One region of the Oerskovia sp. 140933 genome, then DNA from elsewhere that is predicted to be linked to it. Evidence: riboswitches for the same ligand, from Rfam matches in the RefSeq annotation. Region 1 holds a riboswitch; each other region holds the start of a gene.
What was found. A riboswitch is a leader RNA that binds a small molecule or an ion and turns the genes downstream of it on or off. The one in region 1 is predicted to bind S-adenosylmethionine.
Positions count from the first base shown of each region.

Region 2: linked by a shared signal. The riboswitch ahead of NHG27_RS08595 (hypothetical protein) and the one ahead of NHG27_RS15990 (methylenetetrahydrofolate reductase) in region 1 are both predicted to bind S-adenosylmethionine.
Region 3: linked by a shared signal. The riboswitch ahead of NHG27_RS18175 (aminotransferase class V-fold PLP-dependent enzyme) and the one ahead of NHG27_RS15990 (methylenetetrahydrofolate reductase) in region 1 are both predicted to bind S-adenosylmethionine.

Region 1 covers NZ_JAMXIO010000036.1:12,193-15,459, reverse strand. The annotation lists gene NHG27_RS15995 (NYN domain-containing protein) at 1-810, opposite strand, end outside; SAM riboswitch class I at 1,103-1,205, shown strand; gene NHG27_RS15990 (methylenetetrahydrofolate reductase) at 1,327-2,376, shown strand; gene metE (5-methyltetrahydropteroyltriglutamate--homocysteine S-methyltransferase) at 2,398-3,267, shown strand, end outside.
Region 2 covers NZ_JAMXIO010000012.1:70,079-73,345, forward strand. The annotation lists gene NHG27_RS08590 (nuclease-related domain-containing DEAD/DEAH box helicase) at 1-276, opposite strand, end outside; gene NHG27_RS08595 (hypothetical protein) at 339-1,100, opposite strand; SAM riboswitch class IV at 1,159-1,276, opposite strand; gene NHG27_RS08600 (glycoside hydrolase family 19 protein) at 1,638-2,603, shown strand; gene NHG27_RS08605 (hypothetical protein) at 2,674-3,267, opposite strand, start outside.
Region 3 covers NZ_JAMXIO010000052.1:13,107-16,373, forward strand. The annotation lists gene NHG27_RS18165 (rhodanese-like domain-containing protein) at 15-479, opposite strand; SAM riboswitch class I at 486-578, opposite strand; gene NHG27_RS18170 (phosphotransferase) at 652-1,458, shown strand; SAM riboswitch class IV at 1,558-1,672, shown strand; gene NHG27_RS18175 (aminotransferase class V-fold PLP-dependent enzyme) at 1,714-3,114, shown strand; gene NHG27_RS18180 (GNAT family N-acetyltransferase) at 3,239-3,267, shown strand, end outside.

The DNA.
Region 1 (3,267 bases):
GGCGACGACGGCCCCGCTCGACGAGCTCGACAGGTCCGCGAGGGTCTGCGCGACGAGGACCGCGAGGTCCTCGTCCTCGTTGGTCGAGGAGGCCCCGTGCCCGACGGCGGACCCGAGCTCGGCCTCGACGTCCAGCGGGACCGGGGTCGGCTCGGTCTCCGCCTGTACCGCCTCTGCAGGCGACGCGGGCGACGCGGGCGGCGTCGCGGCCTCGGGGGCGGGCGCGGTCGCAGCCTTGCCCGACGAGCCCGACGAGCGGCCGGACGACTTGCGGGTCGTGCTGCGGTTCGAGCTGTTCGAGGAGCGCTTGCGCTCGACGGGCTCGTCAGGGATCTCGACGCCCTCGAGGCGGTCGTAGAAGAGGAACTCGTCGCACGCGGGGGGAAGCAGCTTCGAGGTCGAGTTCTCGACGCCGATCCCGATCACGCGCTTGTTGAGCTCGCGCAGCTTGTGCACGAGGGGTGAGAAGTCGCTGTCCCCCGTACACATGACGAAGGTGGAGATGTACTCACGCTCGAAGGCCATCTCGATCGCGTCGACGACCATCTTGATGTCGGCGGCGTTCTTGCGCGAGGCCCCCATGCGCTGGGGCATCTCGATGAGCTCGACCTGGTGGCGGGTCAGGGAGCGGCGGTCCTCGTCGAAGTACGACCAGTCGGCGTAGGCGCGGCGGACGACCACCCGGCCGCGCGCGGCGAGCGCGTCGGCGATCGGCTTGAAGTCGAAGGTCATCCCGCCCAGGTGGTCGCGCGCGCCCAGCGCGAGGTTGTCGTAGTCGAGGAAGACGGCCAGACGTTCTTCGGTGTCCATATCCGCCAGGGTATGGCCCGCGCAGGCCGAATGCCCATCCGCCGCGGCGGCCAGCGCGTCAAGGTCCCCTGCGGCCGGAGCGTCGGCACGACGCGGCCACGCCGACCGACGACGTGCGCCCGTCCGGGGGCGCCCGACAGGCGTACGTTGGGAGAGCACCCGCAGGACCGACGAAGCGCCTTGCAGACGGGGACGAGACCGCCAAACGGGTCGATTTCCCGCTCCCAGACCCTTCTGTCTCACGATCCGAGCAGAATCTGGCTCAGATCATGGATTCCCCCTACGATCGTCAACACCATCCAGAGCGGTCGAGAGTCCTGGCTCGTTGACACCGCAGCAACCCCCCAACGGAAGCCTCCCGCGGGTACGGGTGCTACAGCCAGGTTCGATGGAGCGATTCATGACCGAGGCATCTTCCTGCGCCACCCCGCACACCGGGGTACTGCGCACCGCACCCTGCACGAGCCGTGCGGCCACCGCTGCAGCCACCGTCCGAGCGCCCCTGGCGGCCGCACGATGAGCATCGTCGACCTGGGGCACTTCGGGCACGAGGCGCCGCGACCCACGGTGTCGTTCGAGCTCATGCCCCCGCGCCGTCCCGACGCCGCGCCCAAGTTCTGGGAGACCGCGCGCCGGCTCGTCGCGACGTCGCCCGACTTCGTGTCCGTCACGTACGGCGCGGCCGGCACGGACCGCGAGACCTCGCGCCGCGTCATCAGCCAGCTCCTGCACGGCACGCCCGTGCTGCCCATCGCGCACCTGACCTGCGTGGGCGCGTCGCGCGAGGACGTCGAGGACGTCATCACCGACTTCCTCGAAGCGGGCGTGCGCAGCTTCCTCGCACTGCGGGGGGACCCTCCGCGCGACCAGCCCGACTGGCGCCCCGGCGAGGACGGCGTGCGGTCGAGCGCCGAGCTCGTGGCCCTGCTGCGCGAGGTCGAGGCCGCTCGCTGCGCCGCGAGCCCGAGCATCGCCCTGCGCGGCGCGGCGCGCCCCCTGACCATCGCGGTCGCGACGTTCCCCGACGGCAACCTCGCTGCGGGCACGAGCCGGACGCAGGAGGTGCGCCGCCTGTGGCAGAAGCAGCAGGCGGGCGCGGACTTCGCGATCACGCAGCTCTTCTACGAGGCCTCGTCGTACATCGACTTCGTCGCCGAGGCGCGCGCCGCCGGGGTGACCATCCCCATCCTCGCGGGCCTCCTGCCCATGACGGACCCGGCCCGCCTCGCGCGCGTCGAGGAGCTCACGGGCGTCCCCGCACCGCGCCGGATCGTCGAGGCCCTCGAGGCCGAGGCCGACCCGGCCGCGCGCCACGCCCTGGGCATCCGGCACTCGGTCGCGCTCGCGCGCCAGGTCCTCGCGGCCGGCGCGCCCGGCCTCCACATCTACACCTTCAACAAGCACCAAGCCGCTCTAGACCTGCTCGAGGGAGTCGACCTCGGCGGTGGGGTAGCGGGAGACGCCGGCGGCGTCTCGTCCCGCACCCCCGACCTGGCCAGCGGGCCGTGGGTCTCCGGCACTCCCCTTCCCTCCGCCGAGCCTGCCCTGGGCAGCTCCTCGGTCTGACCAGTTCAGAGGTATTCACCCATGAGTGCACCCACCTTCCCGTCCGGTTCCGTCCTCGGCTACCCCCGCATCGGCCCGCGCCGCGAGCTCAAGAAGGCCGTCGAGTCCTTCTGGGCCGGCCGGATCACGGCCGACGAGCTCGAGGCCACGGCCTCGGCGCTGCGCGTCGCCGCCGCGAAGCGCCTCGTCGACCTGGGCCTCGACGCCACGTCGGGCGCCGTGCCCGGCTCGTTCTCCTACTACGACCAGGTGCTCGACGTCGTCGCTCTCCTCGGTGCCGTCCCGTCGCGTTTCGCGTCGCTCACCGACGAGAAGGGCGCGCTGGACCTCGCGGGCTACTTCACGGTCGCGCGCGGCGCCGGTGAGGACGCCCCGCTCGAGATGACCAAGTGGTTCGACACGAACTACCACTACCTGGTCCCCGAGATCGGCCCCGAGACCCCCGTCCGTCTCGCCGACGACCGCGTCGTGCGCCAGTTCGTCGAGGCCAGGGACGCGGGTGTCGTGACGCGGCCCGTCGTCGTCGGGCCCGTGACGTTCCTCGCGCTGTCGAAGGCCTCGGACGACGCGCCCGCGGGCTACTCGCCGCTCTCCCGCCTCGCGGACGTCCTGCCCGTGTACGTCGAGCTGCTGCGCGCCCTGGCCGCGGCGGGCGCACCGTGGGTGCAGCTCGACGAGCCCGCGCTCGTGTCCGACTCGGTCGACGTGCCGGCTGCCGAGGTCCACGCCGCGGTCACCGAGGCGTACCGGGTGCTCGCTTCCGAGCTCGCGGTGGGCACCGAGCGCCCCGCGATCCTCGTGGGGGCGCCGTTCGGCGGGCTCGTCGGCCCCGGGGAGGACGGCCTCGCGCTCCTGGCCGCGACCGACGTGGAGGCGATCTCGCTCGACCTC
Region 2 (3,267 bases), on a different contig from region 1:
CGGGTCGATGCGGCGCCGCTGGTCCCCGCTCCCTTGGCTCCACGCGCCGTCACGCCGTTCGATGTGCCCACCCTTGACCTCGATCGCGGCGAGCCCGAACCCGGGCCAGGCGACGAGCAGGTCGATCTCGTACTCTTGCTCGTCCTCCTGCAGCCGCAGGCCGTGGAAGACCGCGGCGTCATCGGGTAGCTGCGCCAGAAGGGCTTCGTGAACGGCACGCTCCGCGCCCCCGTCGGGAGGGTAGGCGGGCTCGGTCGGGTAGGTGCGGGGCGGCATGGCTCTGGTGTACCGGACCTGCCCGACGCCGTCACGCGCCGGGGGCGTATCGGTCGCCCTGGTCATGGCTTTTCACCCGTTCGGGTGGCTTCGTGGATGAGCGCGACCGCGACGAGCTCGTCGAACCAGGCGGCGGGCTTCTCACGGACGACGACGGCTTCGACCCTGCCGGGCTGGACCTCGATCCCTGCCCGGAGGCGGTCGGAGACCGAGCGCAGGTCCCGGGGCACGAGGGCTGTCCACTCGGCGAGCCGGACGTACACGGCCTGGGGCTCGAGCGGCGCGAGGCCGTCGCGCTGGACGGCAGGGTGCACGGACTGACCGACGGGATCGATGCGACCGATCGAGCCCGTGTCGAGCTGGAACGGCCGAGCCCCTCGTGCCACCACCTCGGTGAACATCCCGTGCCACCTCGGCGCGGACTGCGGTGTGGTGACGACGGTGGTGTTCGTCGGGATGTGGCGCAGGACGCGGTCGAGGGCCCCGGGCATGTCGGCGGCCGCCCGCTCGAGCATCGCGAAGACCTCGTGGCAGGTGGTGCACGGCGCAGTGAAGCCGGTCGTGACCCCTCGCCGGAGTTGGCGGACGTTGCGCCTGCACACGACGCAGAGCACCGAGGGGACCACGAGGCAGCCTTCAGCCCTGTCGAAAGGGGTCTGCACGACGGGGTGCCGGAGGCACCGGACGGGGAATGCGTCGTCTCCGACGATCGCCTCGCACTCGTCCTCCGGGAAGACCCGCCGGACGGTGGCCTGGGTCGCAGGGGCGGGCTGGGTGTTCTCCCGGTCGGGGAGGGGGGACGAGTTGTCGAGCTGTTCGGTCATGCTGCTTCCTTCGCCGAGGAAGGTGATCGACCAGCACCGGAGTCCGGGCGGGTCGATGACCCTGCGCTTCCCGCTGCCGGTCGGCTGCGGGCGGGTCTTCCTCCTGGGGCACCGTGCGCAGAGAGCGCGGTTGCCGGACCGGCACGCGGAGGGCGTATCGCCGGTCACTCTGGACCTAGGACATTTGTACCTGAAAGTACGCAGGAGGCGCAAACTGGTCGGCGCCCGGCACCGAACGTGGAGGGCGGGTCGTCCGGTCCGCCTGTGCGACAGCCCGAACTGCACGCTCCGCGACAACGGACAGATCTCGCTGCCATGACCCGCGATCAGCCACCCGGCGGTTGCCCAGTCGCAGTAGTTGCACGCCCCCGCCGCGAGAAGTGGCGTCGAGCAGGATCGGCACATCGCCCCTTCCGCTCGGGCCCCGCCCCGCACAGCCCACCGCGCCTACGTAGTACCCCCTACGTGCATTGACCATCTCCCGTCGCTCCCCACAGGCTCGCAGACGTCCCCCTGAAATCGACGAGAGGCACGTGCATGCTCACGGCACGAACGATCCGACGGCCAGCGACGGTGCTGGCCCTTCTTGCTCTTCTCCTGACGACGGCCCTCGCGTGGTCGGTCGCCGGTCCGGCTCCCCGCGCGGCGGCCGCCGAGGTGTGTGCTCCGGCGTGGTCCGCGTCCGCGGTCTACACGGGTGGCGCGGTGGTCTCGAAGGACAACCAGAACTGGAAGGCGGGCTGGTGGACGCAGGGCGAGGCGCCCGGCACCACGGGCCAGTGGGGCGTCTGGCGCACCCAGGGCGCCTGTGGCTCGACGGGCGGCACCACGGGTGGAACGACCGGCGGCACCACGGGCGGCAGCACCGGCGGCGGCAACCAGTCCGGCTTCGTGGTGAGCGAGGCCCAGTTCAACCAGATGTTCCCCAACCGGAACTCGTTCTACACGTACCAGGGCCTGGTCGCGGCGCTCAGCGCGTACCCGCAGTTCGCCACGACGGGCGGCTCCGAGGTCGCCAAGCGTGAGGCGGCGGCGTTCCTCGCGAACGTGAACCACGAGACGGGCGGCCTGGTCTACATCAAGGAGATCAACACGGCGAACTACCCGCACTACTGCGACGCGTCGCAGTCGTACGGGTGCCCCGCGGGCCAGTCGGCGTACTACGGCAAGGGCCCCATCCAGCTCTCGTGGAACTACAACTACAAGGCCGCGGGCGACGCCCTGGGCATCGACCTGCTGCGGAACCCGTACCTGGTCGAGACGGACGCGGCCGTGTCCTGGAAGACGGGCTTGTGGTTCTGGAACACGCAGTCGGGGGCGGGCACCATGTCCGGTCACCAGGCGATCGTGGGCGGCTCGGGCTTCGGTGAGTCGATCCGTTCGATCAACGGCTCGATGGAGTGCAACGGCGGCAACCCGGCGCAGGTCCAGAGCCGCATCGCGGCGTTCCAGCGCTTCGCGCAGATCCTGGGGACGACGACGGGCTCCAACCTCACCTGCTGAGTCCCTGCACCTCCCCTGCCCGACGGCGGAGCGCACCTTCCAGGAGAAGGTGCGCTCCGCCGTCGGGCGGTCAGCGCACGACGAGGAGGACCGTGAGCCCGAGGACGAGGTCGATGACCACGCAGGTCTCGGCGTACCAGCGCCACACGATCCGGTTCGCACGGTGCAGCGCGGCGTCCCATCCCACGTGCAGGAGCCAGCCGGCCGCGACGACGTACGCGGCGGCGTCGGGCGGCAGGGTGGCCGCGAGGACCGCGAGCCCGGCGTAGACCACGAACCCGACCACGTGCAGGGCCAGGACCCGGTCCCGGCGGAACTGGCGGCGCAGGGTGCCGATCACGAGGTACTCCGCCCCCAGGAACACGAGGAGCCACGGCGAGGGGATGCCCGGGCTGATCCAGCTGTCGAACGTCAGGCCGAGCCCGAGGAGAGTGGGCCAGCGGTGCGCGACGGCGTCGAGCACCTTGCGTGCCCCGGAGACGGGCACGGCCCGCGCCGTCGTCCCCTCGTGGTGCGTGCGCCGGGCCAGCATCACGGCGACCATCGCGGGCAGCATGAGGACGTGCCCCACGACGAGCGCGGTGTCCGCCGAGACCACGCCGGCCCAGTACGGGACCAGGGCCAGCGCGAGCGACAGGTACATCGCCAGGCACATCTCGCCCAC
Region 3 (3,267 bases), on a different contig from region 1:
GCCCGTCGCGGCGCTCACGACTGCGTCCAGGGGAGACCGGCGGCACGCCAGCCGTCGGCGCCGCGGTGCCCGGCGGTGTCGAGCGCTCCCTCGAATCCCTCGAGGACGTTGTACGCGGGGCCCAGGCCTGCGGCCGTCGCAGCCTTGGCCGCGCCGATCGACCGCGCTCCGGAGCGGCAGAGGAGGACGACCGGTCGCTCGGGCGTCACGCCTGCCGCGCGGAGGTCCGCGACGAACGACGCGTTGGGGCGGCCCGCGACGTCGACCCACTGGGTCAGGACCGGCTCCCGGCCCGTCGAGGACAGGTCGGGGACTCCGACGAACCGCCACTCGGCGTCGGTGCGGACATCGACGAGGACGGCGCTCGGGTCGTTCTGGAGCAGGGTCCACGCCTGCTCGGGCGTGAGGTCGCCCGCGTAGCCGTCGGCGGGTCGGGCGGGAGGGACCGGTGCAGCGGTCGCGCGGTCGGGGGAACTCATGGTGATCCTCCATCGGTCGTGGCGGTAGCACCCTCGCCCGTCACCGGGGGGTTGCTGCGGCGTCATCGTGCCAAGTCACTCAGCCGCTCTGGATGGTTGCGTCGGATCGTACGTCACCGTGACCACGGAATGGAATGGACGTCTCGCAGGGTGGTCGGGGTAGGTTCTGCGCATGAACCGCTTCCCCGAGCCGGACCAGGACGCAACCGACCAGGCCGAGGATGTCCTGGCCGGCGGGAACTCGACCGTGGTCGTGCGACGCGGCGACACCGTGCGACGCACCGCCGGGCCCTGGACGCCGACCGTCCAGGCGTTCCTGCGCCACCTGCGCGCGCACGGCATCGCCGAGGTGCCCGAGCCGCTGGGGACCGACGGCCAGGGGCGCGAGGTGCTGTCCTACCTCCCGGGCGAGGTCGCGAACTACCCCCTTCCCCTGTGGGTCTGGGACGAGTCCGTGCTCCGGGGCGCGGGGGAGCTCCTGCGGCGCGTGCACGACGCGAGCGTCGGTTTCCTCGCCGCGGGCGACGCGCCCGCGCCACCCCTCTGGCAGAGCGCACCGCACGAGCCCGCTGAGGTCGTGTGCCGCAACGACGTCGCGCCGTACAACCTGACCTTCCGCGACGGCGCCGTGGTCGGCCTCATCGACTTCGACACCGCGAGCCCGGGCCCCCGGGTCCGGGACCTGGCGTACCTGGGCTACCGGCTCGCGCCCTTCGTGACGGACGCCGAGGGCGGGGAGGGGAGCGGCGTCGTCGGGCGCCTGGATCCTCTTGCGCGGCTCGATGTGCTGGTCGAGGCCTACGGGGTGCCGTACTCGCGCCGCGACGTCCTGGCCGCGATGGCCTCGAAGCTCGACGAGCTCGCGGCGTACACGGACGGGCGCGCTGCGGACACGGGCCGGAACGACTTCCTGGACCATGCGGCCATGTACCGGGCCGACGCGCGCCGGGTCGAGGCGCTGGGCGTCGCGTCCCGGTAGTGACCGTCCTGCCCGCCTGACAGACCGTGCTGACCACCATCCGAGACGCCCTGCCCACCAGTTGACACGCTCTGTGGGCCTCGCCCATCCTGGACACCAGGTCATGAGTGCCAGCGCAAAACCCCGGTTTGCTGGCCGGCAACCCTCCTCCGCGGTGGGGTGCCCCGGGTGACGACCAGGTCCCTCTCTATCAGGAGGGGGGCAAGCGCGGAGGGGCCGGCACGGCGAACTCCGACGACCACCGGAGGACGTGCCATGAGCGCACACGCAGTCATCGAAGCCCCCACCTCGTGTGCCGTGCTGCCCGTCGTGGGCAGCGACACCCTGGTCCCGCTCGTCGACGGGCGCAGCGTCCCGTACGCGAACCTCGACGTCGCGGCGTCGGCCCCTGCGCTGCAGGTCGTGGCCGACCGCGTCAACGAGGTCCTGCCGCTCTACGCGAGCGTGCACCGCGGCGCGGGCTACCTGTCGCAGGTGTCGACGGCCCTCTACGAGTCGGCACGTCGGACCGTCGGGGACTTCGTGGGCGCGCGAGAGGACGACGTCACGGTCGTCACGCGCAACACCACGGACTCGCTCAACCTCCTCGCGGGCTGCGTCCCGGCCCAGGCCGACGGGACGCCGGGCCGCGTGCTCGTCCTCGACGTCGAGCACCACGCCAACCTCCTGCCGTGGCAGCGCACGGGCGGGGCCACGGTCCTGGTCGGCGGCGCGACCGTCGCCGAGACCCTGTCCGGCCTGCGCGCCGAGCTCTCGCGCTTCCCGTACGCGCTCGTCGCGATCACGGGCGCATCCAACGTCACGGGCGAGTCGCTGCCCCTCGCGGACGTCGTCGCCGCGGCGCACGACGCCGGCGCTCGCGTCGTGCTCGACGGTGCCCAGCTCGTCCCGCACCGCGGCGTGTCCCTCGCGGCGAGCGACGTGGACTACGTCGCGTTCTCCGGGCACAAGACCTACGCGCCGTTCGGCGCGGGCGCGCTCGTGGGTCGTCGCGACTGGCTCGACGCCGGCACCCCGTACCTCGCCGGAGGCGGCGCGGTGCGGAACGTGACGCTCGACGGCACCACCTGGCAGGCCGCCCCGGCACGCCACGAGGCCGGGTCTCCCAACGTGATCGGCGCGGTCGCGCTCGCCGCGGCGTGCGACGCGCTCGCGGCGCTCGAGCCCGGCGTGCTGGTCGCGCACGAGACCGAGCTCCGGGCCCGCCTCGTCGAGGGGCTCGAGGAGATCGACGGCGTGCGCGTCGTGCGCGCCTGGGCGGACGCCGTGGACCCCGTGGGCGTCGTGACCTTCTCGGTCGACGGTGCGGACGCGGGCCTCGTCGCGGCCTACCTGTCGGCCGAGCACGGCATCGGTGTGCGCGACGGCCGGTTCTGCGCGCACCCGCTCCTGGCCCGCCTGGGTCTCCCGGCGGGGGCCGTCCGCGCGTCGATCGGCGTGGGGACCACGGGGGAGGAGATCGAGCGTCTCCTCTCGGCGCTGCGCGCCTGGGCGAGCGAGGGGTCGAAGGCCCGGTACGAGGTCGTGGACGGCTGCTGGGTCGTGAGCGACGACCCGCGTCCGCTGCTCCAGGTCGCGGGGCTCTCCGGGCTCATCGCGACGGCTGCGGCAGGCGACATCACGGCGGCCGTGGGCTGCGGTCCCGCCCCCGCCTGACACCCCCTCTGACCTGCGGGGACGCTGCGAGCGTCGCGGTGTTCACCGGGTCGTCACCCCACCGTCCACGAAGGACCGCTCCGTGGTCTTGGCGGCGACGCCTGCGTGTGTTCTGATATGCGCTGTGCAGCACGATGTCCACCTTGAAGGCCA